Regions from separate parts of the Enterococcus sp. LJL51 genome, predicted to be linked through region 1. Evidence: predicted binding sites of a transcription regulator. Region 1 holds the regulator's gene; each other region holds the start of a gene.
What was found. The regulator LexA, encoded in region 1, represses DNA repair genes until DNA is damaged. The targets are predictions, from matches to a motif close to CNAACANNTGTTNG.
Positions count from the first base shown of each region.

Region 2: a site for LexA is predicted at 9,509-9,522, ahead of ACYSNQ_RS11070 (Y-family DNA polymerase). Genes of this name have one in related genera too.
Region 3: a site for LexA is predicted at 2,233-2,246, ahead of uvrB (excinuclease ABC subunit UvrB). Genes of this name have one in related genera too.

Region 1 is NZ_JBTXLW010000016.1:18,276-29,329, reverse strand. Features, by position in the region: gene pheA (prephenate dehydratase) at 1-73, shown strand, start outside; gene ACYSNQ_RS13790 (alpha/beta hydrolase) at 115-867, opposite strand; gene ACYSNQ_RS13785 (LCP family protein) at 1,056-2,192, shown strand; gene ACYSNQ_RS13780 (DegV family protein) at 2,273-3,121, shown strand; gene ACYSNQ_RS13775 (hypothetical protein) at 3,308-3,514, shown strand; gene ACYSNQ_RS13770 (hypothetical protein) at 3,562-4,026, shown strand; gene ACYSNQ_RS13765 (ABC-F family ATP-binding cassette domain-containing protein) at 4,306-6,195, shown strand; gene ACYSNQ_RS13760 (thymidylate synthase) at 6,210-7,157, shown strand; gene ACYSNQ_RS13755 (dihydrofolate reductase) at 7,178-7,672, shown strand; gene ACYSNQ_RS13750 (alpha/beta fold hydrolase) at 7,694-8,503, shown strand; gene lexA (transcriptional repressor LexA) at 8,618-9,238, opposite strand; gene ACYSNQ_RS13740 (DUF896 family protein) at 9,390-9,632, shown strand; gene tkt (transketolase) at 9,731-11,054, shown strand, end outside.
Region 2 is NZ_JBTXLW010000011.1:28,973-40,026, reverse strand. Features, by position in the region: gene rlmD (23S rRNA (uracil(1939)-C(5))-methyltransferase RlmD) at 1-760, shown strand, start outside; gene ACYSNQ_RS11120 (hypothetical protein) at 785-1,045, shown strand; gene ACYSNQ_RS11115 (hypothetical protein) at 1,255-2,073, shown strand; gene ACYSNQ_RS11110 (ABC transporter substrate-binding protein) at 2,173-3,909, opposite strand; gene ACYSNQ_RS11105 (MDR family MFS transporter) at 4,069-5,286, shown strand; gene ACYSNQ_RS11100 (RNA 2'-phosphotransferase) at 5,380-5,937, opposite strand; gene ACYSNQ_RS11095 (GlsB/YeaQ/YmgE family stress response membrane protein) at 6,056-6,298, shown strand; gene ACYSNQ_RS11090 (antibiotic biosynthesis monooxygenase family protein) at 6,422-6,730, opposite strand; gene ACYSNQ_RS11085 (hypothetical protein) at 7,000-7,290, shown strand; gene ACYSNQ_RS11080 (hypothetical protein) at 7,383-7,589, opposite strand; gene ACYSNQ_RS11075 (hypothetical protein) at 7,818-9,353, opposite strand; gene ACYSNQ_RS11070 (Y-family DNA polymerase) at 9,563-10,888, shown strand; gene ACYSNQ_RS11065 (YolD-like family protein) at 10,872-11,054, shown strand, end outside.
Region 3 is NZ_JBTXLW010000022.1:35,576-46,629, reverse strand. Features, by position in the region: gene ACYSNQ_RS16215 (amino acid ABC transporter substrate-binding protein/permease) at 1-2,048, opposite strand, end outside; gene uvrB (excinuclease ABC subunit UvrB) at 2,331-4,325, shown strand; gene uvrA (excinuclease ABC subunit UvrA) at 4,336-7,152, shown strand; gene ACYSNQ_RS16200 (hypothetical protein) at 7,502-7,708, shown strand; gene rapZ (RNase adapter RapZ) at 7,825-8,709, shown strand; gene ACYSNQ_RS16190 (gluconeogenesis factor YvcK family protein) at 8,706-9,698, shown strand; gene whiA (DNA-binding protein WhiA) at 9,735-10,670, shown strand; gene ACYSNQ_RS16180 (hypothetical protein) at 10,804-11,054, opposite strand, start outside.

The DNA.
Region 1 (11,054 bases):
GGAACTCCGTTTAATGGGCGGGGAAGTTAAGGTTTTTGGAAATTATGCTGTCCATCCTATTCACGGTGTCTAAACGGGAGAGACAGCAAACTAGCGTAAGCAAAACTACTCCGGTTATCTTTCTGAGAGCCAAGCTAGTGCTTGTTTGATTTCCTGATTCCAATAAAGCCAGTCATGACCGCCGCTGGTCGCGCGTAATTGTACATTTATGCCGTAGGGTTTCAAAAGCTCTACGGCTTTTTGATTTGCAGGGAAAAATGGATCCTCCGTTCCGCAAGCCAAATAGATATCAGGAAAGTCGAATCCAGCTGTGAGTTTCTTTTCAGCTAAAGCATAAATATCATTCTCCGAGCCTGGCAGCTCATCAAGATTTCCAAAAATCCCTGTCCAGAATGCCTTTGGTGCAAACTGAAAGATTTCTTCACCAAGCTGATCCATAGAATGAACTGCTCCAGACAAACTGATAATTGCTCCATAATTATCTGTGCCAAATCCCAGTTTAAATGCACCGTAGCCGCCCAAAGACTGTCCTCCGGCATAGTTTTTTTCTTTTTCCTTTGATAGCTGAGGGAAAAAATTTTGCACTGTTTTGGGCAGCTCGTCCGAAAGATACGTCCAGTAGTTCATATGGTAGGTAGTGTTCGTATAAGCACCTGCAGATGTTTGCGGCATAATCACAGCAAGGTTCATTTTATCTACATAAGACTCAAGAGCTGTAAAGCGTGACCAGGAGGTGTAATCACCCCCGACTCCGTGAAGCAGATAAAGTACAGGAATATTTGTTCTTCCATTATTGGGCAAAATACAGGAAACCTTCGTGTTCATTCCAAGTACAGCCGAATAATAATCAATATCAAAAAAAGCCATAATAGTGTTCCTCCTTAAATAAAGTAAAAAAGTGTTTATTAAACATAGAATAACATAGCTGGAAAGGCTAGCGGATACATACTGGAAAAAAATTCCTTTTATTTTTTTTAAAATGCACAATCTGAAAAGACTTTTTTTGTAAAATGGGTTATCCTTATCCATAAGAGTGAAAAAGAGGTGTACAAACAATGAGTCGTATGGACCGATATAAAGATATACATAAAAAATCAGATGCTGCGGAAAAAAGAAGCAGCTTTAATCCTAGAAAAGAAAAAGACAGGGATGAACGGTACGAAAAACAAGTTCAGCCTGATGAACAATATTCTCAGGAAAACCAGTCATATAGCCGTCAACAAGAGCAAATACCTGTGGAACCACCAAGAAGTTCAAAAAAATATAAACCTGAAAAGCCGAAAAAGCTAAAAAAGAAAGGCAAGCGTAGATGGATTAAGTGGGCTCTGTTGGTACTGGTTTTATTAATTGTGCTGCCGGTTGTATTTTTCTTTAAGGGAAAGCACGCGGCTGAAAATGACGACTCCCTTCCCAAAGAAGAAACAGAAGTATTTAATGGCGTCACCAGTGCAGACGGTGCCAACAATATTCTCTTATTGGGTAGTGATACTAGAGGAGAAGATGCTGGACGTGCGGATACCATCATGGTTCTTCAACTGGATGGACCTTCCGGCAAGCCTAAACTAATTTCCTTTATGCGGGATACATTTGTTGATATTCCTGAGGTGGGTGCAAATAAAATCAATTCAGCCTATGCATATGGCGGAGCAGAACTAGTTCGTCAAACATTAGCCAATAACTTTGGTATTGATTGTAAATACTATGCAAAGGTTGATTTCCAAAGCTTCGAAAAAGTAATCGATTCTTTATTCCCTTCGGGTGTAGAAATCGATGCAGAAAAAACGCTGAATTTAGATGGTGTTGACATTAACCAGGGAAATCAAAAGATGGATGGGCATGTTCTGCTCCAATATGCACGATTCCGGATGGATGAAGAAGGGGATTTTGGTCGGGTAAGAAGACAGCAGCAAGTGATGTCTGCCGTCATTTCGCAACTGAAATCACCGATGGTATTGCTGCGAACACCAGAATCAGCAGGTAAACTGGTTGGATATATGGCAAATGATATTCCTTTAACCTTCTTATTGAAAAACGGTCCTTCTCTAGCATTGAAGGGGGCTGGCGGGATTGACCGCCTAACAGTTCCTGTTGAAGATTCCTGGGCAAGCGGCTACTATGACTATGCCGGTAGTGTTCTTGAAATAGATTTACCGATGAATCAGCAGGCGGTTCAGAGTTTTTTAGCCAATTAGCATGAAAAAGACAGTTTTCATCTAATTCAGAGTATGTTATATTTATTTAAGTTTAGAAATATGAAACGAGGGTTTTTAATATGAAACTTGCTGTGGTAACAGATAGTACAGCTTATTTACCAGACAGAATAAAAAAACATAATGACTTGTTTATTATTCCTATACCAGTCATTTTAGACGGCAAAATTTATAATGAAGGAATTGATATTGAGGCGGATGAGTATTATGCATTGCTAAACAGCAGTTCAGAATTTCCAACAACTTCTCAGCCTGCTTTAGGAGAAGTCATCGAGCTCTATGAATCTATTGCAGCAAAAGGATATGATACAATTTTGAGTATCCATTTGTCAGCAGGAATTTCAGGCTTTGTCGGCACGCTGTTCTCCTTGAAAGGAACAATCGAAGGAATTGATTTACACCCCTATGATTCGAAAATTACCAGTATGCCAATGGGGCATATGGTAGAGGCAGCGCTGGCTGCTTCAGACAATGGCGAAAACATTGAAGCTATTCTCGCAAAGATGGATATTATTAGAGACAATACGTATGCCTATCTAATTGTGGAAGACCTGAATAATCTTGTGCGGGGCGGACGTTTAACGAATGGTGCGGCACTGATTGCCGGTTTATTGAAAATCAAGCCGATTCTTACGTTTGAAGATGGGAAAATCGTCTTATTTGAAAAAATCCGTTCAACTAAACGGGCATTTACACGCGCGGAGCAAATTATCGGTGAGAGAAATCAGGAAATACAATATCCTGTAAAGCTTTATGTTATTCATGCCAATAATCTTGCAGTTGCAGAGGAAGAGAAGAAAAAACTGCAGGAACAATATCCGGAGGCTGAGATTGAAATCGGACATTTTGGTCCGGTTATTGGCACCCACCTTGGTGAAAAAGCGATTGGGATTGCACTTTCTGCACAATAATAATTGAGCATTTATTTAACATTATTGACCGGGGCAAGCAGTTGCAGGCTTTCCCTGGTTTTATTTCACTCAGAACAAACCGTTATCTTCCATAAAAAGAAATATTTCAACAGACTGACTGATGTATGTTAAACTAGTACAGTATATTGAATTTTAGGGGAATTGTTCATTGAAGGAGACATGTCGATGAAATTAAAAGAAGATAGATTGCAGAAAGAAAAAATGAAGAATGTCCAACTACTTGCTGCTTATTATCAAGTGGTCAATCGTTTGCCTAAAGGGGATAAACGCGATCAGATGATTCGGGATATACTGGTATGTAAAGATAAGATAAAAAAAATAAACCAGCAGCTGACAGAAATTGATCAGCAAAAAAGTGCATCTAAAGAATAGCCTTTGAGGGCTGTTACAAAAATAAGGAGGTCTTTCTGATTATTGATTTGTTCACTATCGTATTAACGTTGTTTGTCATTGTGTTATATATCTATTTAATTATGGTTCGCAGAAGTATTGTTGTTTTTGCTAAACGTTCGATAATACCAAGTGCTATCGGGCTTTGTCTTGGAGCAGTCTTCTTATTTTTTGGACTGACAGCACCGCAAACATTGAATGACAAACTGCAGGATATTATGACATCTTGTCTGCTTTTTAGTTTCATGCTGGACTGTCGGGGATTAGCAGATGGAAAAATTATTAATAATTCCTTTGACAATCGTGGTGTGTATTATTCTGAGCTGGAAAAAGTTGTTCTTTCTGTTAAGAATCAGGAAATCCGAATGAACTATTTTAGAAATGGCCGGCGAGGTCCGCTGCTCATTTTCAAAATGCCTCTGGAAACGATGCTGGCTTTTTTATCAGATCGGGTGGCAAAGGACTTGGATATCGATATTATAATTGAAGATTAGACAAGAGAGTGGGATTCTATATGTTCCACTCTTTATTTTTGCCAATATTTGAAAAAATAATGATACTGTAAGACAAATGAAGAGTCGCATTGGTTTTCAGAATAGTGTACTGTTGCGACAAAGAATTATCTCAGGGAATACAATAGAAATTTACTTTTTTATTGTTCATACTTTGGTAAAAAAATAATTCAATAGCTCGTTTATCTATGAAAAAGAAAACCAGCTTCTTTTTTTTTGCTTTTTTTGTTACAATAGTCAAGATGAAAAGGAAGTGAGCTTGTGAAAGAACTAAGAGTTGAGCAGTTAACCAAAACATTTGGGGAGAAGACTTTATTTGATAACCTGTCTTTTATGATACATGAGAAAGATCGGATTGGTCTGATTGGTATTAACGGTACAGGTAAAACAAGTTTACTAAATATTCTGGCAGGGCTGGATGCTGCAGATGGCGATATCTCTCCTGTAAAACAGGCAAAGGATTACCGCATTGGTTATCTCTCTCAAACCCATGAGCTGGACGATGAGTTAAGTGTAATTGATGCTGTCTTTCAAGGAAATACACCGATTATTCAGGCTGTAAAAGAGTATGAACAGGCGTTAATCGCTTTAGATCAGGATGGAATGAATGAGGCTGTTCAAAAGCAATATACGCGGGCGGAAGAAAAAATGAATAAAGAAGATGCCTGGTCCGCAGATACCAGTGCCAAGATTATCCTGCAGAAGCTAGGTATTGATACACTAAATAAAAAAGTCGGCGAGCTTTCCGGGGGACAGAAGAAACGGGTTAGTCTGGCACAGACTCTGATTGAAGCACCAGACCTGCTGCTGCTGGATGAACCAACGAACCATTTGGATTATGAAGCAATCAGCTGGTTGGAAAAATACCTGAAAAGCTATTCAGGAGCACTGCTTATGGTTACCCATGACCGTTATTTTCTTGATCGGGTGACTAATCGAATTTTTGAACTTTCTTTTGGGAAGCTTTATGAGTATAAAGGAAATTACGAAGCGTATATTGCTGCGAAGGCTGAGCGAGAACGGGTAGAGCTTGAACAGGAAAATAAAAGAAAGCAGCTGTTCAAACAGGAGCTGGAATGGATGCGTGCTGGCGTGCAGGCACGAGGAACGAAGCAGCAGGCTCGTCAGGAACGTTTTCATGACTTAAAAGAAAATCTTCATCAGGTGAATGCAAAAGAGACCGTTGATCTCAATCTATCTTCCCAGCGCTTAGGGAAAAAAGTGTTGGAGATTCAGCATGGTTATTACAAAATTGAAGAAAAACAGCTTCTCAATGATTTTTCATTGCTAATACAAGCAAAAGATAGAATAGGGATAACTGGTAAAAATGGTGCCGGGAAATCGACATTGCTAAATATTCTCGCAGGAAGAGTTCCTCTTGAAAGCGGTCTGTACGAAATCGGTGAAACAGTTCGTCTGGCTTATTATACACAGGAGAACGAAGAAATAGATCCTGAGAAACGGATGATTGCCTACCTGCAGGAGGCTGCAGAGGAAGCTAAAACAGTGGACGGCGAAACAGTTGGCGTGGCAGAGCTGCTGGAACGTTTCTTATTTCCCCGCTTTATGCATGGAACGATGGTTGGAAAGCTTTCCGGCGGTGAAAAACGAAGATTGTATCTTCTGAAGCTATTAATTAGTCAACCAAATGTGCTTTTACTGGATGAGCCAACGAATGACTTGGATATCGATACGCTGACTGTACTGGAAGACTATATCCATCAGTTCAGCGGAACAGTAATCGCTGTTTCACATGATCGCTATTTTCTTGATAAAACGATGGATAAGCTTCTGCTTTTTAAAGGAAATGCTGAGATTTCATCCTACTACGGTACAATGAGCGCTTATTTAGCGCAACAGACAGCAGAAGAACAGCAGGATACAAAAAAAGTGAAGAATTCAGCGGTGGAAGTAAAAGTTAAAAAAGAAAAATCAAAGCTGACTTATATGGAACAAAAGGAATGGGAAACAATTGAAGACGAAATTGCTGTCCTTGAAAAAAGACAAGAACAGGTTTCAGAAGACATGAACCATCAGGGAAATGATTTTGCCCGTCTTCAGGAGCTGCAGAAAGAAATGGACCAAATCGAAGAACAGCTGGAAGAAAAAATCGAGCGCTGGGATTATTTAAGCCAGTTTGCTGACGAATAGCAGGAGGAGATCATATGGAAAATGCGTATCTTGACTTAGGTAGAAAAATACTAGATGAAGGACATTTGAAAGGCGACCGTACTGGAACAGGAACAAAAAGTCTTTTTGGCCATCAAATGCGTTTTGATTTATCAAAAGGTTTTCCTTTATTGACAACAAAACGAGTTCCATTTGGTTTGATTAAAAGTGAGCTGCTTTGGTTTATTAAAGGGGATACGAATATCCGATATCTTCTACAGCATAACAATCATATCTGGGATGAATGGGCATTTGAACGCTATATTAATAGTTCAGACTATACTGGACCAGATATGACCGGTTTTGGTCATCGTGTCTTAACTGATGAAGGGTTCAAACAAGAGTATGAAAAACAGCATGCTTTATTCTGTGAAAACATTTTAAATGATTCTGATTTTGCAGCAAAGCATGGAGAATTGGGTAATATTTACGGCGCTCAATGGCGGCATTGGGAAACAAAGAATGGCGAATTTATTGATCAGCTTCAAGATGTTATTCGTATGATAAAAACAAATCCTGATTCCCGCCGCTTGCTTGTCTCTGCGTGGAATCCTGAAGATGTTCCTTCTATGGCGCTTCCACCTTGTCATACAATGTTCCAGTTTTACGTAAATGACGGAAAATTGAGCTGTCAGCTGTATCAGCGTAGTGCAGATGTGTTCTTAGGCGTACCGTTTAATATTGCCAGCTACGCACTTTTAACACATTTGATTGCCCATGAAACAGGCTTGGAAGTAGGGGAGTTTGTTCATACATTAGGGGACGCTCATTTGTATGTAAATCATTTTGAGCAGATGGAGGAACAGCTGACTAGGGAAGTCCGTTCAGCTCCTCAACTGATTTTAAATACAGAAAAACAATCGGTTTTTGACTTTGAAATGGAAGATATTAAACTGGAAGGGTATGACCCGCATCCGGCTATCAAAGCACCAATTGCGGTATAGGTCTGAAAGGAGTTAAAAATATGTTAGCAGCTATCTGGGCTCAGGATGAGCAGGGGATTATTGGAAAGGAGAATGTGTTGCCTTGGCATTTGCCAAACGACTTAAAGTTCTTCAAGAAAATGACTGAAAACAATACAATTGTAATGGGAAGAACCACCTTTGAGGGGATGGGTGGAAAAGCTCTTCCTAACCGTAAAACAATCGTATTGACAAGAGATACTTCTTATCAGGCAGCAAATGTGATGATCATGAACAATATTCAAGAGGTTCTAAGCTATGCTGAAGAATTCTCAGGAATTACCTTTATTGCAGGCGGCGCCAAAATTTATCAGGATTTTCTTCCGTATTGTGATATTCTTTACCGAACAGTTATTCATGGAGCATTTGAAGGAGATACTTATTTTCCTTCTGTTGACTGGGATGAATGGACGATGATTAATACGAGTGAAGGCGAGCTGGATGAAGGAAATGTCTATGCTCATGAGTTTGAAACCTATCAGCGTAAATCTTCATAGATGTGAAAGGTGAGTATAAAAATGGAAATCATGATTAAAGGCTGCCTGATTCACTATGAAATTTTTGGAGAAGGCAAGCCGGTTTTATGCCTTCATGGATTTCCAGAGGATCATGAGGTCATGGTTGGCTGCCTGGAACCAATATTTGCAGAGATGCAGGGTTATCAAAGAATTTACATTGATCTTCCTGGTCTAGGAAAATCAAATGGGAACGGACTAGTCAGCAACGCAGATAAAATGATTGAAATAATTCAGAGCTTCACTAAAAAAGTTCTTGGTGAACAATCCTATCTTCTTGTGAGTCAGTCTTATGGAGGCTACTTATCTCTTGGCTTAACCTTTTTAGCAGCTGACAGGATTGACGGCGTTTTTTTTCTTTGTCCATGTACAATCGCTGAGCGCTCGAAACGAAAGCTGCCGCCGCGTGAGGTTCTAATAAAAAAACAAATACTACTCGATAATGGTGAACAAACACTATTTTCTGATTTTATGGAGATGGCTGTTGTCGCTACTGATGAAACCTGGCAGAGATACAAAAATGAAATCTATCCAGGTTTAGCAAGGGCAAATGAGGAGTTTGTAGAAAGCTACCAGCAAACAGGCTACGCACTGTCGTTTGAAGAGCGCTTTGAGGAGATTCATTTTGATAAGCCAAGTGTTTTCTTAACTGGCAGACAGGATGACTGTGTAGGCTATCAGGATGCTTATCGTTTGATTGATGGTTTTACCCGCTCAATATTTGTTATTTTAGATACTGCAGGGCATAATCTTCAAATCGAACAACCTGCTATGTTCAATCAAACAGTCAAAAACTGGCTAATGAACGTTTAAGATAAAGGGTTCAAGGTATCCAAATCTTTAAAAAGTGCTGACAGCTATTCCACCAACACAAGAATAAAAAAAGAGCGTAGGAAAATTTTCCCACGCTCTTTTTTATGAACGACTTTACATATGATTTCTATACAAGCCGACAACCTTACCAAGAATGGTAACATTGTTTAGACGGATAGGCTCAAGCAGATCATTTTCAGGTTGTAGCCGGATATGATCAGATTCCTTAAAGAATCGTTTACAGGTGGCTTCATCCTCATCAGTCATGGCAATTACAATATCCCCGTTTGTAGCAGCCTGCTGCTTACGGACGATTACTTGATCACCGTCAAGAATTCCTGCGTTAATCATACTTTCTCCTCTAATAGTCAGCATGAATAATGCATTCTGTTCTGTTTTTAAATCAGGCGGCAATGGGAAGAAATCTGACGCTTCTTCAACTGCGAGGATAGGTTCGCCGGCAGTAACTACACCGAGCATTGGGATTGTTGTCGGTTGTACGCCGATTTTTTCCAGACCTTCTGCAGTTAATTCAATAGCCCGCGGTTTTGTAGGGTCTCTGAGAATTAGACCTTTCTTTTCCAATCTTGCCAGATGACCGTGAACAGTGGAGGTAGAGGAAAGATCCACCGCTTTTCCAATCTCGCGAACGGTTGGAGGATATCCTTTGAGTTCAACTTGTTCATATATATATTTTAATACTTCGACTTGTCTTGTTTCGGTACGTTTAGCCAATATCCACACCTTCTTTCCAATTTATAGTTACAGTCTAACATACTTGTCTTTTTAAATCAAACAAGCGTTCGTCTTTTTTAGAGAGAAAGATAGTTGTTTTTTTTGCCGGCTTCTTATAAGATAAGAATGATTGATAAAGGAGGAACGTAGCATGCTGTCAAAAGAAAAACTAGCTCGAATCAATGAGCTGGCCCGTAAGAAGAAAGAGAGGGAACTAACCTCTGCGGAAATAAAGGAGCAAAAGCAGCTTAGAGAAGAATACCTGCAGACCTTTCGTAAAGGAATGCGCCATCATATAGAGGGAATGAAAGTTGTTGATCCGAAAGGAAACGACGTGACTCCTGAAAAACTGAAACAAATTCAAAAGGAAAAAGGACTGCATAATCGCGATTAATTATAGTTCTTTTTACCAAAAGTAATTGCTTTCATAAATAACTTAAGGTACAATGGATTTAATAAAGGTAAAAAAAACCTAAATAGGAGATGATTTTTTTGTTCGACAAAACTGATCAACTTGGTGTTAATACGGTGCGTATGCTTAGCATCGAATCAATCCAAAAGGCGAATTCCGGACATCCGGGTCTACCAATGGGAGCTGCGCCAATGGCGTACGCATTATGGACGAAGCATCTAAAAGTAAATCCAAAGACCTCAACAAACTGGTCTGACCGCGACAGATTTGTGTTATCAGCTGGTCATGGCTCTGCATTGTTATACAGCTTGCTTCATTTATCTGGCTATCAGGTTACGATTGATGATTTGAAGCAGTTCCGCCAATGGGACAGCAAGACACCTGGACATCCGGAGGTCGGACATACAGACGGCGTGGAAGCGACAACTGGTCCTCTTGGACAAGGAATTGCTATGGCTGTTGGGATGGCAATGTCGGAAGCACATTTGTCAGCAGTTTATAACCGAGACAGTTTCCCGGTTGTAGACCATTTCACCTATGCATTATGCGGGGACGGCGATTTGATGGAAGGCGTTTCTCAAGAAGCTGCATCGATGGCTGGTCATATGAAACTGGGCAAGTTAATTGTGTTGTATGATTCGAATGATATCTCTCTAGACGGCCCTACTTCAAAAGCATTTACTGAGAATGTAGGCGCTCGTTTTGAAGCTTATAACTGGCAGCATATTCTAGTAAAAGACGGTAATGATCTGGAAGCAATTTCGAAAGCAATTGAGGAAGCGAAGGCAGAAACCGATAAACCAACATTGATTGAAGTGAAGACAGTTATCGGCTACGGCTCTCCTAAAGAAGGCACATCGGCTGTTCACGGCGCTCCACTTGGTCAAGAAGGAATTGATGCAGCGAAAGTTGTCTATGGCTGGGAGGCTCCTGATTTTTCTGTTCCAGAGGAAGTTGCGGAACGCTTTAAAGAAGCAATGATTGCTGAAGGAGAAAAGGCAGAAGCAAAATGGAACGAAATGTTTAAAAACTATCGTAATGCTCATCCGGAGCTTGCTAAACAATATGAAGAAGCGTTTTCTGGGAAGCTGCCTGAAAATTGGGATAAAGAGTTACCAATATACGAAGTAGGCAGCAGTGCTGCAAGCCGAGTGACAAGTAAAGAGACAATTCATGCGATTTCTAAAGCTGTACCAAGCTTCTGGGGTGGATCAGCCGATCTTTCAGCATCGAATAATACGATGGTTGCAGGAGAAAAAGACTTTGAACCTGGACAATACGAAGGTCGTAATATTTGGTTTGGTGTTCGTGAATTTGCGATGGCAGCTGCGATGAACGGCATTCAGCTTCATGGCGGAACAAAAGTCTACGGTGGTACATTCTTTGTATTTACCGATTATCTGC
Region 2 (11,054 bases), on a different contig from region 1:
GGTCCGTATAGGTGTTCAAACTGGCGAGGTTCAAGTTGTTTTTATCACCCAATCTCAAAAATTCCCGCAAAAGCAAAAAATAATTAATGATATTCAAGCTAAACTGCCGGAAGTAGTTTCCATTATGCAGAACGTTCAGAATAAGAAAACTTCTTTAATTATGGGCGACCAGACCATCCATCTATGGGGGAAAGAAAGCATTAGAGAACGCATCAGTGAGTTATCTTTTGATTTGTCTCCAAGAGCCTTTTTCCAGCTGAATCCAGAACAGACTGAAAAGCTTTACGATGAAGCCCGGAAAGCTTTGGATTTAAAGCCAGATGAATCAGTAGTTGATGCTTATTGCGGTGTTGGTACGATTGGATTAAGTTTAGCTCATCAGGCCAAAGGGGTACGGGGAATGGACACCATTCCAGCTGCTATTGACGATGCTAGAAAAAATGCTGCTGAGCTAGGGGCATCAAATACACGCTATGAGGTTGGCACCGCAGAAGAGCTGCTGCCAAAATGGCTGGGAGAAGGCTTTAGACCTGATGGAATTATTGTTGACCCGCCCCGCACTGGTTTGGATTCAAAGCTGCTTCAAGCAATTCTGCAGTATCCTCCTAAAAAAATGGTCTATGTCTCATGCAATGTTTCTACACTGGCCAGAGACCTAGTTCAGCTGGTCAAGGCCTTCCATGTTGAATATCTTCAATCTGTAGATATGTTTCCTCAAACCGCCCGTTGTGAAGTTGTTGTGAAGTTGGTTAAAAAATGAGAATCATCAAAGGAGTTGAAAAATATGGCAGTAGGTGCATTGTTTTTTTTAATACTAATGGTAGCTGCCTTAGTATTAATTGGGGGAATTTTAATTGTTGGTTTGACAGGTCTCATCACCTTTGTTCTGAGCTTGTTTTCAATTGGCGCAATGGCCACAGTAAAACGAAAGAAAAAATTCGGCAACGGCTGGTATGCATTACCATTAATTCCCTTAATCATCAGTATCATTATGGTCATACCGCTGCTGCTCTCTCTGGCCTATTTCTTTATTATTTCCAGATAGCAGGTCATTTTACCAGAAAAGAACTGACCGAAGACAGCATTCTTCCTGTCACTTTTCTTGTGACAGGCTTTGTTTAATCTATCTATCGGACTTATCTTTGGATAATTTTGGCTGAGAGTGGCTATTCCCTTAGGGGTGGAACCTTTATCTGAAAACATATAGCTTGGAAAATGAATGTTAGTATAATCTTTATTCAAAAGGAGAAAAAAATGAAAAATAAAAAATTAGTGTTGGGGCTATTGGCCTCTGCAATTCTTATTTCAGCATGCACCTCAACTAACTCGGAAAATTCAGTTAAGGAAAGCAGCAGCATAGAAACAACTGTTTCTTCCGAAATATCTTTAGAAAATAAAATCAAAGTGCCGGATACTTTATTCAAGCCTTACGAAGAAGTTGAAGCTGCCTTTAAAGAACTTGGACTAAAGGTAGAATTTGTATCTGCTTCTTTCAAAGAAAAAGCTGAGGAAGAAAAGCATTTTCTCAAAAAAGGCGAGTGTAACACCCTCCTAGCTCAAAAAAACTTAACTTATTTTAGTGATGAACAGGTTGGAAAAGAAAAAGCTGGTTATTATGCTGAAAAGGGAGCGACTATTCGAATTGGTGTTTCAGAAGAAGATTTTGATGGATCAAAAGATGAAGTCATTAAGAAAATTACCGGAGAAAGCTCTACCGATTCTACAAAATCTGAAACGACTACTTCTACAACAAGCACCCCTATAGAATCCGACAGCGTTGACACAACTGTAATTGCTTTGGCTGTCGGAGAAACTGGTCAATTTTCCGGAGAAATTATTATTGGTGAAGACTTAGATGCCGGTGCGTATGATATTATCCCCGTCAGCGATACAAGTGACTCCTTTAAGCTGTTTAAAGATAAAACTGCTCAGGAAGCTGATGAGTACAAATTTGAATGGCTCTTCCCGGCAGATGAGGAGGATGCCGAAGGCGATTCTTTAAAAAATTATGTTCTAAGATCAGGAAATATATTAGATATTTCAACTACTATGGAATTTACCCGAGTAAGATAAATGATTATTCAAAGAAAATCCGGAAAAGTGTGTAATGTATATTACCGCTTTTCCGGATTTTTTATTTTTTAAATCATTATCTTCATCCCTGTTCCATCGCTATACTGTGTCTCCTCTTTCAGCCCAAACTGTTCGTAAATCTAAATTACTAAAAAATTCTTTCCCCTGACGTTTGATCGTTGAATGAATTAGCTCCCTTTTTACTGGATGAGAGATGTAGACAAGAAAATAATTTGTTGTCAGCCACTGATCAATCTGCTCATAAACCAACTGCCGTTTAGAATAATCTTCGTTAAATTTCATTTTTTCAATTTTCTTATTAAGCACTGATAGAATAGCTTTTGAAAAAAGACGCTGACAAAATAAATTCGGATTAGAACAAAAATCTAAAAATGCCAATTCTTGATTAGCAATCGGTACGTCTGCTGCCATCATCATATCTGTTTCTTCTTCATATTCTTTAGTGTAAAAGGTTCCTGAAATCGGCATTTTTCGTAGCTCCAGCTGAATTCCGTAGGCTGCAGCCCGCTTTTGCAGCCACTCTGCTTTCTTTCTTGCTTCCAAATAACTAAAGGTACCTAAGGTCAATACTTCCCCTTGATAACCTGCTTCTTCCAACAACTCAGCAACTTTTGAGCATTCTTTTGGCACTGGTTTAGATTTTTCTGGATGAAATCTTGAGGCCGACATACCAATCGCCAATTCTTTTTTCATTTCTACTCCATCCAGCAGATGGTAGATTGCTTCCCGAAACTTTGGGTGCTGAATCACAGATTGGCTTTGGAAGTTAAACATCAGAAATTCTACCCCAACATTCTCTTTACTGTACTCTACATACTCATCCTTTTTTGAAAACTCTGCATCAGTCAATACCGTTACCGGCAGCTCCTGATTTTCAATAACCCAAAATTCAATTCGATCCATTAAGGGACGCAGACCATAATAGTCTTCAAATACTTCTAATGTTAACGACTGATCAGAATAATTTCTAATTTTAAACGGACCTGTCGAAACCCATCTCTTTTCATCAAAAGAAATATCATACGGCAGGATAGCTAAATTTCCCATTGCCAAGTAATGACCAAAAAAAGGTTCACCTTTATTCAGATGAATGGTTACAACATACTCATTATCACAGGATATATCTTTAATATTCTGCAGTTGCCAAGAAACAACCGATTCAGGATTTCGTGCCCGCAGCAGCGTGTATTTCACATCCTCACTTGTAAGCATTCTGCCGTGATGGAAACGGACTCCCTTTCGGAGAAAAAATGTCCATTGACAATAATCCTTGGAAACCCGCCAATGATGAGCCAGCCCCGGCTGCAAGCTGTGGGCTCCGTCTTCATATTGAAGAAGTGTATCTCCCAGCTGATGAATGAGAAACGATTCTCTTGAAACAGCAACTTTCAAAGGATCAAGTGAGGTGATTGGTCTTCTAAGTATGTAACGCAGAATGTCCTGATCATTTGAGCCCTGCTGTACGCCAAATAGTCCTTGTATTTCCTGAAAAACCTCATCAAACCATGCCTTGGGAATGTCCATTCCCAAGAGCTCTATCACATCATCCAATGAATTTGTTTCAAGTGCCTGTTCCACAATCTCCTGTACTTCCTGCTGAAACGGCGCCCTAAAAATCAACTCTGAGCCATTTCCTCTACCTCTTCCCGGAACATAAGTCAGCTTTCCCAGCGCTTCACACTGCTTTAGCCGCCGTTTGCATTGCTTCGCAGTACACAGCCATAAATCTGTCAGTTCCACTAGTTTAAAGGTCACTTTATTTTGCTTCTCCCGTTTCAAAAAAAATGCACGCAGCTGATAATAAATGAAATCCATCTCGTCAACTCCCATTCTAAAAGGGGACACGTTTTTAAAAATTAATCCCTTTTTAATACTACAAACCTCTTTTATAATCATATCAAACCATTTGATAATTTCAATGAAAGGAGTAATTTCATGTTAAAATCCCTACACCCTAATATTAGAGCGCGCATTATGATTCAATTTCTCAGCAAAGTAGTCGGTTCGATGGTTTTTCCGTTCATGGCTGTTTATCTGACAAAGGAACTAAATAGCGGCATTGCAGGCATTTTAGTAACGGTTAATGTCATCGTTCAATTTGCTGCTGGGATTTACGGCGGTCATTTGACAGACATTTTCGGACGAAAACAGCTAATGGTTCTTGGCGAATGGCTAAAAACTGCTGCTTATCTAGGTATGCTGCTGGCAAACTCCGCTCTCCTTCATTCGGTCTGGCTCACCTTTTTAATGATGCTGACAGTCAGCGTTGCTCAGGGAATGATTAATCCTGCTGCTGATGCTATGCTGATTGATGTCAGTACACCGGAAAACCGGGCATTTATGTACTCTATCAGCTATTGGGCTAATAATTTATCGGTGCTGATTGGCGTCATGGTTGGCGGCTGGTTTTTCCAAACACATCTATTTTACTTGTTGGCCGCCCTAGTTCTGCTTTCTCTTTTTACAACTGGCTTAACCATTAAAATGCTTTCTGAGACCATGACTAAAACCACTCATCAAGAAAAAAATGTCGGCTTAACTGCTGTCTTTAAAAACTATCAAACCGTCGTTATTGACCGTCGCTTCTTGTTGTTTACATTAGCCGGTATTGCTATTATGACAGTGGAATTTCAACGCAATAACTATGTTTCTGTTCGATTGGCAGAAGAACTACAACAAATGGTGCTGCACTTTGGTTCTCTAGGCAGCATCACTTTAGACGGCGTAAAAATTCTTAGTCTGTTGACAGCAGTCAACACGATTATGATCGTCCTGTTCACAGCTCCTGTCGCCAGTTGGGTCAGCGGACGTTCACAAAAGCCGATTATGTATACTGGCTTTATTCTATTCAGCTTTGGTTATGCAGTTACGGCATTTTCCAATCAACTGCTGGTATTATTCATTGCTACGATTGTTTTTTCTTTGGGAGAGCTGTTCTATGTTCCAACACGGCAAACAATTCTGGCTGAAATTATTGATAATTCCAAACGGGGAGCCTATGTAGCCTTTAATGGGATTATTTTCCAAGCTGGTAAAATTCTAGCCTCCCTTTCCTTAATGATTTCTCCGGCAATCGGAAAATATGGGATGGCTGCCTTGCTGATTTCACTAGGAATTGTAAGTATTATCCTGACAAACAGCTCATTAGCTGTTCAACCAAATCAGCCTCAGGAAACCTCCATTGACAATTAAAAGAAAAACGCAGTAGTTCACTGGATGCTGCAGTACCTGTCCCAGACTCATTGTGGTCACTACATATCCTGTTCAATTGCTGCGTTTTTCTATCTATTTCTGTTCTGTTATGATTTGTAAATAGTCAGCTGGAATCCTATCACTCAGCCAAATATCTTCCGGTTCGCGGTAAAATCTGATGCCTCCTTGAAAAGCTGCTTCTGCATTCACTTTGAATAATACAGGAGAACGGTCTCTTCGTTTGCCTACTGTAACTGCTGTTGCTATATCTGAAGACAGATGGACATACTGACGTTCTTTTGGAATCAATCCTTGCTCCAAAATCGAGGCTGTAAAACGGTGGGCTGTTCCGTGATAGAGAAACTGCGGCGGAACAGCTGCTGTCTTTTCAATTTTCTTCTTAATGCTATGCCCGTAAATTGCTCTTATTTTTTCATCCTTGATTTCCCAGCGCTTTTTGTCACTTCTTGCTAAAAGAGACAGTAACAGCTCCTCTGTCAACCCAAGATTTTCCTTGCAATTCATCTTTTCAATAAACCTCTTCACTGCTACATAACCTTCTTCATCTAAAATCAGGTCAAACTCTTCCGGCTTGTGTCTCAAGGCATATGAAATTGTCTTACTAATTTTTTCTTCTTGTTTTGTCAGCATATTTTTCACTCCGCTATATTTTTTCTAAAACGATTGAACTGAAATCAGTCCTCCGTCGGATTAGATTTCTATTATATTATGTTATCATGTAATAGAATTAATTGTTAGGAGGGATATTATGAGTTGGTTATGGACATTAATCGTTGGAGCAATTATCGGTTCGATTGCCGGATCAGTAACAAGCAAGGATAGACCCAGCGGATGTATTTTTAATATTATCGCCGGCTTGATTGGTTCTTCAGTTGGTCAAGCCTTATTTGGAGACTGGGGTCCTAGTTTAGCAGGAATGGCATTAGTACCTTCCATACTGGGTGCAGCAATTGTTGTTATTGTCGTTTCTTTCTTTACAGGTAAAAACTAATTTTGCTCATACTAAAAATAGACGTCTCAAAAACTGTTGCTAAAAACAGCTTTTGAGGCGTCTATTCGTTTTAGCATGATTTTTTCCTGCATTATATTTCTATAGAGAAACTCTTTTGCTGGATTAGGCAAACACCGTGTAGCTTTTTCTGATTTTATCTAAAACAATCTCTGGTCTGCTCTCTTTATTCTTATGAGCAGCCCGATGCTTTTCCAAATGTTCAGGCCGCTTTAACCAGGCTTGAAAATCCTTCTTATCCTGCCATTTTGAAACTAATGTGAACTCACAGGTATCCTTTGTTTCCGCATACCAGCACTCACTGGAGAGACAGTTCTCCCATGCCTGCATTGAGGCAACATCTTTCTTTGTTTTATTCTCGAAGGTTTCTTTACCTTCTTTTTTTATGATAAATGCAACGGTTTGAACAAACATCTTTTTGCACTCCTCTCCTCAAATGATAATGATTATCATTATTAATTATACCGTAAGTTTTAATTTTATGTAAGTCTAATCAGCTAAAGAGACCATTAATAATTCTTTCCGCCACGATTTCAATTATCTGTTTATTATTGCTACTTTAAACTATATCAATCACCTACTTTTTACTTTCTGAAAATTATCTTATTCTAGACAAACAGAACAAACGTTCGTATAATGATTATAGATAAATACTTCTATTTATAGAAAGCGAGGAGACTGTCATGAATGAAAGAAGCTACGTAGGAACAGCAGACAAGATTCGGCTAATTTCAGCTTTTCCAAATATGCTTGTCCGCTTTACCCTACATACTAAAGGAGAAGATATTAATTGTTTAGTGGCCAAAAGAGATTTAGCTAATCTGATGTTATTTCTTGAAAATAACCACTTTGAGCTTTCAGTATTTGGTCATTACAATAGCCGGCAGCAGCTTGTGATTGAAAAATTCATTGTCAGAAATCCCAACTCTTTTATTCGTGAATTCGTCTCAAAGCCATTGAAAAGTATTGCTTAATTGAACTGCTTTTTAGAAATATCAACAGTGAAAAAGCCGTAAAAGAGTGACTATTGCTACTCTTTTACGGCTTTTCTTTAATATTTGTATATTCACTCTGCTTGTTCCAGCTCTACAGTTTCTGTGTTATAGCAGTAAGTAGCAGCACCGCCATGATGAGCTTCCCCAACGAAATTCATTCGATCTTCTCTATTCAGCCAGGCTTCCCGGAAAAGAAAAAATTCAGCATTTCCTATTTTTAATTCACTGATTTCACCAGTTTTCAACTGCTCCAATAACTCTTCGTATTTATTTATCACCTTTTCACACTCGCTTTCTAAGAGATAATAGCATAGTTCTCCTTTGGAAAGTAGCTTGAAAAAGTTCTCTAAAAGACTGATTCAACGAATGGAGTGTTTATCAATGAAATGAGTTACTCATTCTAGTCAACAGCTCCACTGTTGCTCTCTGTATACTTGACACACAGCTCCATTTTTAACTATTTAGTTTTTATCCTATCTTTTACTATTAGATACACTTAAAGCCCCTTAGTCTAAAGTAAGCTTTTTACCATCTAAATACTTGAATAGAACATGTCTGCTTTGGATAATTTCTTCAAAAATTGATACAAGAACATTTATTTCTTTTTTTGGAGGTTCAGGATTATCAGTCTTTTTGACATCGATTTTTTTTGTATTTAAAAAGAACATAACTTTTAAAGAAGTTATTTCAAGAACAGAAACTTGTTCATACGTATATCGATAAGTAATATCTGAAAAGTGTCTTTTTACAGATTTTAGAAATGACTCTATTTGAACTTCATTGTTGTATATAAATATATTTATCCATTGGGACTCCTCACTTTTCATAATGTTGACCAACTTCTTAATATATAGGAAATTGTTATTAAACGGAGTAAGTCTGAAAAGCAAATTCGTATGGTTCGCCATAAACTCAGTGTTATTATTTCCAGAAATCAACTGATACTCCTCTAAAGATAATTTTTGGAATAAGTATTTAGACATATCTTTAATTCTTTTTCCATTTAAATCAAATTTTATTCCCAGTACATTAACATATTTTGCATAGCTACTATTGTCTATCTCCATAATTGCTGTGTTGTAAGGAATAACAAAAGATAACTGTTTGCTTTCTTTATAGAAATCTATTAATTCGTCTTTCTTTTTCACCTCTTTAAAACTACTTACTATTTCATCAGAAAATGTCAGCATTCGATTCCATACATCCTCTGACTCAAACAATTTTTGTTCCTCTGACAATGCCAGCAATAATCTCCCAATAGCGATCGACCAACCTATATCCTCCCGCAGCTTCCCTTCATCTCGGTTCAGTTTAAACTCTCGGGTAACCGGATTATTTCTAGCTTGATAATCAATTTTTATTGTATCTGATTTAAGATTTACACTAAATATTCTATTGGGTAAAGCATTATCAGTATTAAATTTTTCCTCTATAGCCTTAGTCAAACCTATAATACCGTAATTCATCATGTTATCATTACAAAATTTTATTATCTTCTTCAATTTTCTTTTTGGGTTAATATCATTTCCTTCGAAATACTGAATTATCTGTTTTTTCCCCTCCACATGTTTCAATGTGATATCAGGTAGTTTAGTTGTCATGGAAGAAAATACAATAGTTCTTAAAAACACGATAACTTCAATATAATTCTCTTCATTTAAAGATTGAAGAAATTCCTTATAAAATGTGTAATTCTTTTTAAATGTGTTGTGCATCGCTTCATCAAATGAATCCAGCATTTTGCAGTTGTCCTTAAATTTGCTTCTTGCCAATTGTACAGATATTTCAAAAATAAGACAAAGCTGTTCTTCATTTTTATTTACTCTTGAAAAGATGTAATCATATATATCCAAGTACTTTCGAGAATTATAAGCTAGATTATTAAACAACCAGCACAACTGTCCCAAATTTGTGAATATCGTCAGATATTCATGTACAACTTCATGTGCGATTATTGATAAGACTTCTTCTGGCTCAGCATCTGAATTAATAAAAATTGAATTATAATCATATACTCCACGCATCGTTCTATATGTCGCCATTGTTCCCTCCAAAACAAAAAATTTAACTGCTCTATTAAAACTAACAAAAGTAATCCTATATTCTTTTCATTATATCATTTAATAATAAACAGACTTACGGTCACTTTAAAAAAATCTATCCACACTTTCTGCTAATTATCTTATGCTAGACAAAAGGAACGTACGTTCGTATAATGGAGATGAACTATTTACGGAGAGGATGGATTACCATGAGGTTTGACTATAGTAAAGAGCCCCGCAGGGATATTTTATGTATTGATGTAAAGTCCTTCTATGCTTCTGTTGAATGCGTTCAGCTGGGCTTAGACCCATTAAAAGCGATGCTGGTGGTGATGAGTAATGCTGAAAATGCCGGCGGTTTGATTCTCTCTGCCTCACCAATGGCAAAGGAAAAGCTGGGGCTCTCAAATGTTATGCGAAAATGGGATTTACCTGATCATCCAGAGCTACGAATTGTGCCTCCTAGAATGCAGTTTTATATCGATGAAAATATGAAGATTAACAACATATACAAACAATATGTCGCAACTGAAGACATTCACGCCTACTCCATCGACGAATCCTTTCTTGATATTACAGCCAGTAAAAAGCTGTTTGGAAAAAACGCCTATGAACTGGCTGAAACAATTATGGCCCACATAAAAAAAGAAACTGGCTTAGCCGTTACTATTGGTGTCGGCGATAATCCGCTGCTGGCCAAAGTGGCGATGGATGTTGCGGCAAAACATAATGATTCCTATATCGCTGAATGGCGCTATGAGCAAGTCCCTGAAACGCTTTGGAAAATCAAATCGCTGACAGAAATGTGGGGGATTAACAGCCGAACCGCAAAACGCTTAGAAAAGCTGAATGTCCACTCAGTTTATGAGCTGGCTCATACAAACGAGTATGCCTTAAAGGATGAATTTGGTGTCATTGGACTTCAGCTTTATGCTCATGCTTGGGGGATTGACCGGACTAGATTAGCCGATTCTTATATCCCTGAAGAAAAATCTCTTAATAATAATCAGATTCTGCCTAGAGACTACCGCTTTCAACGTGAAATAGAAACGGTTTTACAGGAACTGACCGATCAGGTTGCAGCAAGACTGCGGCAGCAGGACGCTCAGACTCAATGTGTGGCGCTTTACATAGGCTACTCCAGCTGGTACAGAAAACAAGGAAACAAAGGCTTTCACCATCAGATGAAAATTCCCGCAACCAACCGTTCCAAGCTTTTGAAGGAATATATTTTAGAAATTTTCAGGGAGCATTGGACTGGAATTGAAGTACGCCGTATTGGTGTTTCTTTCTCAAAGTTAACTTACACTAATGCAATTCAACTGGATCTGTTCCATAATCCCCAAGCTCCGGTCAATGACCACAAATTAGATAATTTGATTGATGCTATCCGAAAAAAATATGGATTTACCGCTATTCTGCATGCAAACTCACTGCTGTCAGGAGGAACCGCTGTTAGTCGGGCTTCACTGATTGGCGGTCATGCTGGTGGGATGGATGGTTTAAGGAGTGAATACGATGCCAAAAAATACTGATTTAAACGCCTTTTATTTTCAAGAATACAAAGATCGGGGAATGCTGAAATGGCAGGGAATGTATCTTTCAGAACATACAGCTGAGCTTGCAAAAGAGCAGCAGAAAGAACAGCACATAATCAAAAGAAAGCCGACTATGACTGAAACTGAAATTCAGGAAATTCTG
Region 3 (11,054 bases), on a different contig from region 1:
TTACGGGCAACGATGATTTTACCAGTCTGCAGCAGTTCAATCAGACCAATTGCAGAAAGAATAGTTGTATCTTTCAAAGAAATAACAAACTGATTAATGAAAGAAGGAATCATGATGCGGATAGCCTGCGGCAAAACGATTTTTCTCATTGTTTTATTGTAAGAAAGCCCTAAGCTTCGGGAGGCTTCCATTTGACCAACCGGAACGGCATTAATACCGCCGCGGACAATTTCGGAGATGTAGGCACTAGCATTTAACGTTAATGTAATAATCCCTGCAATAAACACGGGGATGTTGAAGCCTAGAACCCCTGGTAAACCAAAGTAGATGAAGAAAGCAACTACCATCAACGGAATCCCTCGAATAAGATCGACATAAATGGTTGCGACTATGCGCAGGGCCTTAACCGGAGATACACTGAACAGACCAAAGATAACACCAATAATTAGAGCGAGAACAAAAGAAATCAATGTTAGCTGAATGGTCATCCAGAGACCGCTTAACAGTCGTTTCCAGTTGTTTTTAATCATTCCGGCAAATGTAGACTCATCAGCAGTTTCTTTTTTACTGCCGTCTTGAATGTACTTGCTGAGAATCTCGTCGTATTCACCAGTTCGTTTCAGCTCTGCGAGCCCTTCGTTGAACATCTCAACTAATTCCGGATTGTTGCCTTTTTTCACTGCAAAACCATAAGAGCCGCCTTCTTCCCGGGGAATCGGTGTAGCTAAAGGCTGTCCCTGAGCAATACCGTAGCCGATAACAGGGTAATCGTCCATCATGGCATCGATTTCTGAAATTTCTAATGCACTATACAACGCATCAGTAGTATCAAGATACGTGATGGAATACCCATAGTTTTCTTTGTTCGCTTCAAGGAAATCAGCGCTTTCCGTTCCAATTTTCGCTCCTACTGTCTTCCCTTTTAAATCCTCATAAGAAGTAATGGAATCGTTATTTTCTTTAACAGCAATTTGGATGCCGCTGTCAAAGTAAGGTGTTGAGAAATCGAAAGCTTTTTCTCGTTCCTGTGTAATAGTCATTCCAGCAATCATTCCATCTGCCTGACCAGATTCTACGGCTTGAACAGCTGAACTGAAACCAATAAATTTAAATTCAATGTTGAAGCCTTGCAGCTCAGCAACGCGTTTCATTAAATCAACGTCGATTCCTTCGTATTCACCATCAGAATTTTGAAACTCAAATGGTGCAAAGGTTGAATCGCTAGCAATTGAATAAACCTCTTTCTTTGGCTCAATCTGCTGCATTTCTTTTCCGTCGTCTTTGGCACCGGAAGAGATATAAGTAGAAACTATTTTGTCATAGGTTCCATCTTCCTTTAGCTTTTTTAAACCTGCGTTGAACTGTTTAATCAGTTCTGGATTTTGTCCTTTTTTCACTGCAAAACCATAGGAGCTGCCTGTCTCTTTTTCTCCGACTAGCTGCAGCTTCTGTCCGTTAGTGATCGCGTATCCTAAAACTGGATAATCATCAAAGATAGCATCTGCTTCACCATTTTGGAGAGCTTGATAAAGACCTGTTGCATCATCGAAGTTCTTAATTGTATAATCATATTTCTTTTGATTTTCTTCGAGGAAAGCAGCACTCTCTGTTCCAACTTTAGCAGCAACTGTTTTCCCTTTTAAATCCTTATACGAACTGATTGTATCATTTCCTTGCTTAACAGCCATCTGCAGACCACTGTCAAAATAAGGCTCCGAAAAATCAAATGATTTTTTTCGTTCGTCGGTAATACTCATTCCAGCTATCATTCCGTCAATCTGGTTTGACTGAACTGCTTGAATCGCTGAATCAAATCCTAAAGGTTTCAAATTAACTTTAAATCCCTGATCTTCTGCAATCGCATTAAGTAAGTCAATATCGATACCGATGTATTCATCATTTGAATCCTGAAACTCAAACGGCGCAAAAGTCAAATCTGTTCCGATATCGTATGTTTTTTCTTCAGCCGAGGCCGGCTTACCAACAGTGAAAACAAGCAGGCTGGCAATTACAGCAACTAAAGAAAATAAAAAATACTTCTTCTTCATAAAAGTCCTCCTAATATAATTACATATTCAGTAATTATATAGCAAAATTAAGGTCAAAAACAATTAATTTGACATAGAAAAATAAAAAAATATTTAGAAAGTAACATTTCGTGTGAGAAATCATGACATGTAAAAGAGTTTTTTCTATTAAAAAACGATAAAAGAATCTGATCTATTCAAGTGGCGAAAATATGTTCGGTATGTTAAAATAATTCAGGGAGTAAGAAATTACTCTTTTCCTTTTTTCTAGTGAGAAAAAACTGTATGAAGGGAGTAAGTCAGATGATTGAAAGAACAACAACAAACCAGTTTGAACTGGTCTCTAAGTATCAGCCAGATGGTGATCAGCCGGAGGCGATTGAACGATTAGTAGAAGGAATTGAAGGCGGAGAAAAGGCCCAAATTTTACTAGGCGCCACAGGTACTGGTAAAACTTTTACAATCTCAAACGTGATTAAAGAAGTGAACAAACCAACACTGGTGATTGCTCATAATAAAACCTTGGCAGGACAGCTTTACGGGGAGTTTAAAGAGTTTTTCCCAAACAATGCTGTTGAATATTTTGTCAGCTACTATGATTTTTATCAGCCGGAGGCTTACGTTCCTTCAAGTGATACATATATTGAAAAAGATGCCAGCATCAATGATGAAATTGACAAGCTGCGTCACTCGGCTACCAGTGCACTACTAGAACGAAATGATGTTATTGTGATAGCGTCGGTTTCCTGTATTTTTGGTTTGGGAAATCCTGATGAGTATAGTGATCAAGTTGTTTCGCTGCGGGTTGGTATGGAGATAGACCGTGGAACCTTACTTAGAAATCTAATTGATATCCAGTTTGAACGAAATGATATAGACTTTCAGCGGGGACGCTTTAGAGTACGAGGGGATGTTGTCGAGATATTCCCAGCCTCCAAAGATGATCATGCCTTACGGGTGGAGTTTTTTGGAGATGAAATTGAGCGCATTAGAGAAGTAGATGCTTTAACTGGAGAGGTACTTGGCGATACAGAACATGTAGCGATATTTCCAGCAACCCACTTTGTGACCAATGATGATCATATGGAGCATGCGATTGCTCAAATTCAGGCTGAGCTGGATGGCCGGCTTAAGGTTCTGCGTTCTGAAAATAAACTGCTGGAGGCGCAGCGGTTGGAACAACGGACGAATTATGATATCGAGATGATGAGAGAGATGGGCTATACATCTGGAATTGAGAATTATTCCAGACATATGGATGGACGAAAAGAAGGCGAGCCGCCTTATACATTAATCGACTTTTTTCCAGACGATTTTCTGCTGGTTATTGATGAGTCTCACGTAACCATGCCTCAGGTTAGAGGGATGTATAATGGGGACCGTGCCAGAAAGCAGATGCTGGTGGACTATGGTTTTCGTTTGCCGAGCGCGCTGGACAACCGTCCATTAAAACTGGAAGAATTTGAGAAGCATGTCCATCAGGTAGTCTATGTTTCTGCTACACCGGGACCGTATGAACATGAACAAACAGAGACTGTGATTCAACAAATTATTCGTCCAACGGGTCTGTTGGATCCATTGATTGAAGTTCGTCCGATTATGGGACAAATTGATGATTTAGTTGGCGAAATTAATGAGCGGGTGGCAAATAATCAGCGGGTCTTTGTCACGACTTTGACGAAAAAAATGTCGGAGGATTTGACTGACTACTTCAAAGAGCTGGGATTAAAGGTTAAATACCTGCACAGTGATATCAAGACGCTGGAACGTACGGAAATAATTCGTGATCTTCGTTTAGGTGAGTTTGATGTTCTAATTGGGATTAATCTTCTAAGAGAAGGCTTAGACGTGCCGGAGGTATCTCTAATTGCCATCTTGGATGCGGATAAGGAAGGATTTCTGCGAAGTGAACGTTCGCTGGTTCAGACAATTGGACGGGCAGCCCGGAACTCTGAGGGAAAAGTTATCATGTATGCAGATAAAATTACGGATTCCATGCAGAAGGCGATGGATGAAACTGCCCGCCGCCGTTCAATACAAGAGAAGTACAATGAAGAACACGGAATTGTTCCTAAAACAATTATCAAGGAAATTCGTGACTTGATTTCTATTTCTAAAATCGCTGAAGATGAAGAAACTTATTCAATAAGCACATCTTATGACAAGCTGACTAAGCAGGAAAAAGACGATTTGTTGATGAAACTTGAGAAAGAAATGAAAGATGCTGCGAAAGCATTGGATTTTGAAGCAGCTGCAACATTACGGGATACGATTCTGGAGCTGAAGGCTTCAGATTAGGAGGTAGAATATGGCTAACGATAAAATTGTGATTCATGGAGCACGCGCTCATAACTTAAAGAATGTTGATGTGACGATTCCCCGCGATAAGCTGGTTGTAGTGACCGGCTTGTCTGGTTCCGGGAAAAGCTCGCTGGCTTTTGATACATTATATGCAGAAGGGCAAAGACGTTATGTGGAGAGCCTTTCGGCCTACGCTCGTCAATTTTTAGGTCAGATGGATAAACCAGATGTGGATAGTATTGACGGGTTAAGTCCAGCCATCTCCATTGATCAGAAAACAACCAGTAAGAACCCTCGATCAACAGTAGGAACGGTCACGGAAATAAATGATTACCTTCGTCTGCTTTTTGCACGCATTGGTCATCCAATTTGTCCGAACGACAATATCGAAATCACCAGTCAGTCTGTTGAACAGATGGCGGATAAAATTCTGGAATTTCCGGAACGTACAAAACTGCAGATTATGGCTCCAGTCATCGTTAAGAAAAAAGGACAGCATAAAAAAGTATTTGATTCTATTCAAAAAGAAGGATATGTCCGTGTTCGTGTAGATGGAGAAATCTATGATTTGAGTGAAGTACCGGAGCTGGAGAAGAATAAGAAGCATGATATTGCGATTGTAGTAGATCGAATTATTCTTAAAGAAGGCATCCGTTCCCGTTTGTTTGATTCAATTGAAGCTTCTCTTCGCTTAGCAGAGGGATACGTATTAGTAGACATTAATGGTGAAGAAGAACTATTGTTCAGTGAACACTATGCTTGTCCTTACTGCGGCTTTACCGTTGGCGAGCTGGAGCCGAGACTCTTCTCATTTAATGCACCATTTGGCGCTTGCCCAGACTGTGACGGCTTAGGTATGCGCTTGGAAGTAGACAAAGATTTAATCATTCCAGAACCTTCAAAAACATTGAAGGAAGGGGCCATCGCCCCTTGGAATCCAATTAGCTCACAATATTATCCTCAAATGCTTGAGCAGGCAGCAGCTGGTTTTGGCATTGATGCGGATACACCATTTAATGAACTGCCAAAGGAACATCAGGATATCATTTTAAATGGTTCAAACGGTGAAATTTTCCATTTCCATTATGAAAATGAGTTTGGCGGCGTGCGTGATGTGGATCTTGCCTTCGAAGGGATTTTAAAGAACATTAAACGTCGCTATCATGAAACCAACAGCGAATTTACCAGAGAACAAATGCGTTCATACATGACAGAGCTGCCTTGTCAAACCTGTAAAGGCTACCGTTTGAATCCACAAGCTTTAGCTGTGAAAATAAATGGTACCAGCATTGGTGAAGTAAGCGAGTTAACCATTCAAAACAGTGTACCTTTCTTTGAAAAACTGAGCTTAACAGAACAAGAGCAGATGATTGCCAAGCCGATATTGAAAGAAGTAAAAGACCGGTTGACCTTTTTGGAAAATGTGGGATTAAATTACTTAACCTTGAGCCGTGCTTCCGGTACGTTGTCAGGTGGAGAGGCACAGCGGATTCGCCTAGCTACCCAGATTGGATCAAATTTATCCGGCGTATTATATATTCTGGATGAACCCTCTATCGGTCTTCATCAGCGGGATAACGATCGTTTGATTGCTTCTTTAAAGAAAATGCGGGATCTTGGCAATACCCTGATTGTCGTGGAGCATGACGAAGATACTATGCGGGAAGCTGACTACTTGATTGATGTAGGGCCAAGAGCCGGAGAACAAGGCGGACAGATTGTGGCTGCTGGAACACCAGAAGAAGTAGCCGCAAACCCTGATTCACTGACAGGACAATATCTGTCGGGCAAGCTTGTGATTCCTGTGCCGGAAAAACGGCGGAAGGGCACCGGCAAGTCCATTAAAGTCACTGGAGCAGCAGAAAACAATCTCAAAAATGTCAATGTGGAGTTTCCTTTAGGGGAGTTTGTTGCAGTTACCGGTGTATCTGGATCAGGGAAAAGTACGTTGGTCAATCAGATATTGAAAAAGGCTCTTGCTCAAAAGTTAAACCGCAACTCAAATAAACCTGGTAAGCATAAAAGTGTAACTGGGTATAAACAGATTGAAAAAGTAATTGATATCGATCAAAGTCCAATTGGCCGAACACCTCGAAGTAATCCTGCTACATACACTAGTGTATTCGATGATATTCGGGATTTATTCGCTAAAACAAATGAGGCGAAAGTTCGCGGATATAAGAAAGGCCGTTTTAGTTTCAATGTGAAGGGCGGGCGCTGTGAAGCCTGCCGTGGTGATGGGATTATTAAGATTGAAATGCATTTTCTGCCGGATGTTTATGTTCCCTGTGAGGTTTGTCATGGGAAACGCTATAACTCTGAAACGCTGGATGTTCATTACAAAGGAAAAAATATTGCAGATATCTTAGAAATGACTGTTGAAGATGCTGTAGAATTTTTCCAGCCTATTCCTAAAATTCACCGCAAGCTGCAGACAATTTTGGACGTTGGTTTAGGGTATGTAACATTAGGACAGCCAGCTACCACATTGTCAGGTGGTGAAGCACAACGTATGAAGCTTGCCAGTGAGCTGCATAAGATTTCGAATGGCAAGAATTTCTATATCTTGGATGAACCTACGACCGGACTTCATACGGATGATATCGCCCGTTTACTGGATGTTTTGAACCGACTGGTTGATGCTGGAAATACTGTACTGGTTATTGAACATAATCTGGATATGATTAAATCAGCCGATCATGTTATTGACTTAGGTCCAGAGGGTGGCGACGGCGGCGGAACGATTGTCGGAATCGGTACACCGGAAGAAATTGCTGAAATTAAGGAAAGCTATACTGGTCAATATTTGAAGCGGGTTTTATAAATTGGTATACTCCATTTCTGTGAAAGTGTTTTCTTTTTTAAGAAATTCATAATTTTTAAGAATAGATTGAAAAATCTTGATTTATAATTTCTCATAGAGTAAAATCAAAGCAGATAGACAGATTATTGGTATGAATTGGTCTATATCTATCTCTCTATAAATAATCCGTTCAAAAAGAAAAGAAAAGCAGTTTGTCGTAAAAGACAAACTGCTTTTCTTTTTGCTGTTAAGGATTAGGTAGGAAAAAGTCAAAAAAAAGGAAAAAACATCAGAATATTGAATGAGCATAAAATTTTTTTCATGCTATTCTATAGATAGAAAAGATGTCACAAGAAAGAAGGATAGACAAATGGATAGAGGAAACATTAGAGTCGGTGGTACGTATCTATGCAGTGCTGATCACTTATCTTGGTCATTTATTGGAAAAGCTCTTTCCAAGGAAGATCATGCAGTACAAGTGGAGTTGCTCAAATGTCATCCGATTGACCGTATGGCTTTAGAATCTGATAACCCTGTTTTGGACATCAACTACTTGAGCATTATTGACACAATATGATAAGTGAATTGGCAAGGAGGCGCAAGCCTTCTTTTTTTGCGCTTAGAGCTAAGGCTTCCTTTGACACGCCCGGAATGTTATAATAAGTAAAATGTGTTGGAGGAGCGGTGAATTTTATGGTCGATAATTTACAATTAGTCATTATTACAGGAATGAGCGGTGCAGGAAAAACAGTAGCGGTGCAGTGCTTTGAAGATATGGGATATTTCTGTATTGATAATATGCCGCCAAGTTTGATTCCCAAATTTTGGGAGCTGATTAAAGAATCTGGCAAAGTATCGAAAATTGCTTTGGTCGTGGATCTGAGATCACGTGCCTTTTTTAGAGAAATACAGAATATGCTTGTTGAAATAGAAAATACCAATGTCATTGATACCACTGTCATGTTTTTAGATGCGACCGATGAAGAGCTTGTTTCCCGCTATAAGGAAACCAGAAGAACTCATCCTTTAGCTATGGACGGATTAGTCACTGAAGGGATTAGAAAAGAGCGGGCAATCTTGGAAGAAATTAAAGGAGATGCTCAACTAGTTATTGATACAACGGCACTTTCTCCAAGACAGCTTCGAGAACGAATCAGTAAGGAATTTAAATCTAGAGATACCCACGAGTTTCGCGTAGAAATGGTTTCCTTTGGATTCAAATATGGTCTGCCGATTGATGCAGATATTGTAATGGATGTACGCTTCCTGCCTAATCCCCATTACATTCCCGAACTGCGGCCGCTTACTGGACTGGACAGCGCTGTTTATGAGTATGTAATGAATTTTCCAGAAACAGAAGAATTCTATACAAAGTTTATTGATTTGGTAGAGTATGTGCTGCCAGGCTATAAAAAAGAAGGAAAATCTAATGTGACTATCGCTATTGGCTGCACAGGCGGACAGCACCGTTCTGTTGCGCTCACTGAACGGATGTCTCATGAACTGGAAAAAAATTATCATGTAAATGTAACCCATCGTGATAAGGACAAACGGAAAGAGACGGTGAATCGCTCATGAAAACCTATCGAATCCGTAAGCCTAAAATAGTCGTTGTCGGCGGTGGAACAGGACTACCGGTTATTTTGAAAAGTCTCCGTAATCAGGGGGCAGAAATTACAGCGGTGGTAACTGTTGCCGATGACGGAGGCAGCAGTGGAGAGATTAGAAAGTCAATGAATCTGACACCACCAGGGGATTTAAGAAATGTGCTGGTGGCACTTTCAGATATGCCCCAGCTGTATGAAGATATATTCCAATACCGCTTCAATAAAGATGATGAGTATTTTGCTAATCATGCCATAGGCAATCTGATTATAGCCGCTGTCTCTGAGATGAGAGGCAGTACCTATGAAGCGATTCAGCTTTTATCGAAAATGATGCATGTAGATGGACATATTTATCCTTCTTCTGAGCGGCCGCTTACCCTGCACGCTATATTTAAGGATGGTACTGGAGCTGTGGGTGAATCAAGGATCGGTTTAGCACGTAAAACGATTGATCACGTATTTGTGACAAATACGAACGATGATGAACAGCCAACAGCAGCACGAAAAGTTGTAAAAGCAATTGAAGAAGCAGATATGATTGTGCTGGGCCCAGGAAGCTTATTTACTAGTATTTTGCCGAATCTTGTTATTGGTGAAATTGGGGATGCTATTTTAAAACGAACTGGAGAAGTCGTCTATATTTGTAATATTATGACGCAAAAGGGGGAAACAGAGCATTTCACCGATGCTGATCATATTCGTGTGCTCCATGACCATTTAGGAGAGAAATTTGTGGATACTGTTTTGGTGAATACTGAACCTGTACCAGATGGGTACATGGACTTTGAGATTTATGATGAATATCTAGTACAGGTAGTCCACGATTTCCAAGGCTTAAGAAATGAAGGCTGCCGTGTAATATCAACAGACTTTTTAGAATTGAGAAACGGCGGGGTTTTTCATGATGGAGACAAAGTTGTTGAAGAACTATTCCGAATAGTCTTTGGCGCAAAGTATTAAAAGCAACAGTGAAATAGAAAGGAGGCGTACATTCAAATGTCATTTGCCTCAGATGTAAAGAAGGAACTGACAACCTTAGAGGTTCACAGAGAACATGCACGGGCAGAGCTGGCTGCTCTGATTCGGATGAATGGTTCATTGAGTCTGTTGAATCAACAGTTTGTTTTAAATGTTCAGACCGAAAATGCGGCGATTGCCAGACGAATATATACCTTATTAAAGGATCATTATGATGTTCGTTCGGAGCTGCTGGTTAGACGAAAGATGAAGCTGAAGAAAAACAATGTATACATTGTTCGGCTAAAACAGGATACCAAATCTGTATTAGCGGATTTAGACATTATGGACGGCTTGGTTTTTCAGGACCATGTTTCCGATGAAATTGTCGGAAATGCTCAAAAGATGCGCTCCTATTTACGTGGGGCTTTTATGGCAACTGGGTCGGTAAATAATCCGGAAACCAGCCGCTATCATCTGGAAATATTCTCCATTTATGAAGATCATAATAACGATATTTGCGACATGCTGAACTATTATGGATTAAATGGACGAACCTTAGAACGAAGAAACGGCTATATTTCCTATCTAAAAGGAGCAGAAAAAATCGCTGACTTTCTGACCCTGATCGGAGCAACCAATTCTATGCTAAAGTTTGAAGATGTTCGAATTGTTCGTGATATGAGAAACTCAGTGAATCGATTGGTTAACTGTGAAACAGCTAATTTAAATAAAACAATTGATGCTGCCTCAAAACAGATAGAAAATATTCAATATATAGAAAATACAGTCGGTTTGCAGGCTTTACCGGGAAAGCTTCAGGAAATTGCCGAGCTGCGTCTAGAGCATCCAGAAGTTAGCCTAAAGGAACTGGGAGAAATGATTCCTTCTGGAGCGATTTCTAAATCTGGAATTAATCACCGTATTAGAAAAATCAATGAGTTTGCTGAAAAGCTTAGAGAAAAAAGTGCATAAAAAAGGTTGGTAGATTTTCCTTTTGGAGTTTCCACCAACACAATATATTTTAGAGTCTAAAAACTGGTTTATTCTGATTACTTGGAGTAGGCCAGTTTTTTCATGTAAAAATCAGGTATATAAAATCATATTTTTAAGGTTTTGCAGGATCTCTAGCGTCTGATACTTGTTTGAAGTGTTTAAAATAACGAAAACTAATACTGGATGAATAAAAAGAGAGTAGAATAAAGACAATTACCTTAGTGACTAGCGCTGGAAGGGGCACATCAACGGCAGCCAGCAGCTGCATTACCGTTTGAAAAATAACCATGATGCCAATAAACGTACACATCAATGCTGTAACGGGCAGCAACGTATACGCACGACTATCATCAGTTTTCACTA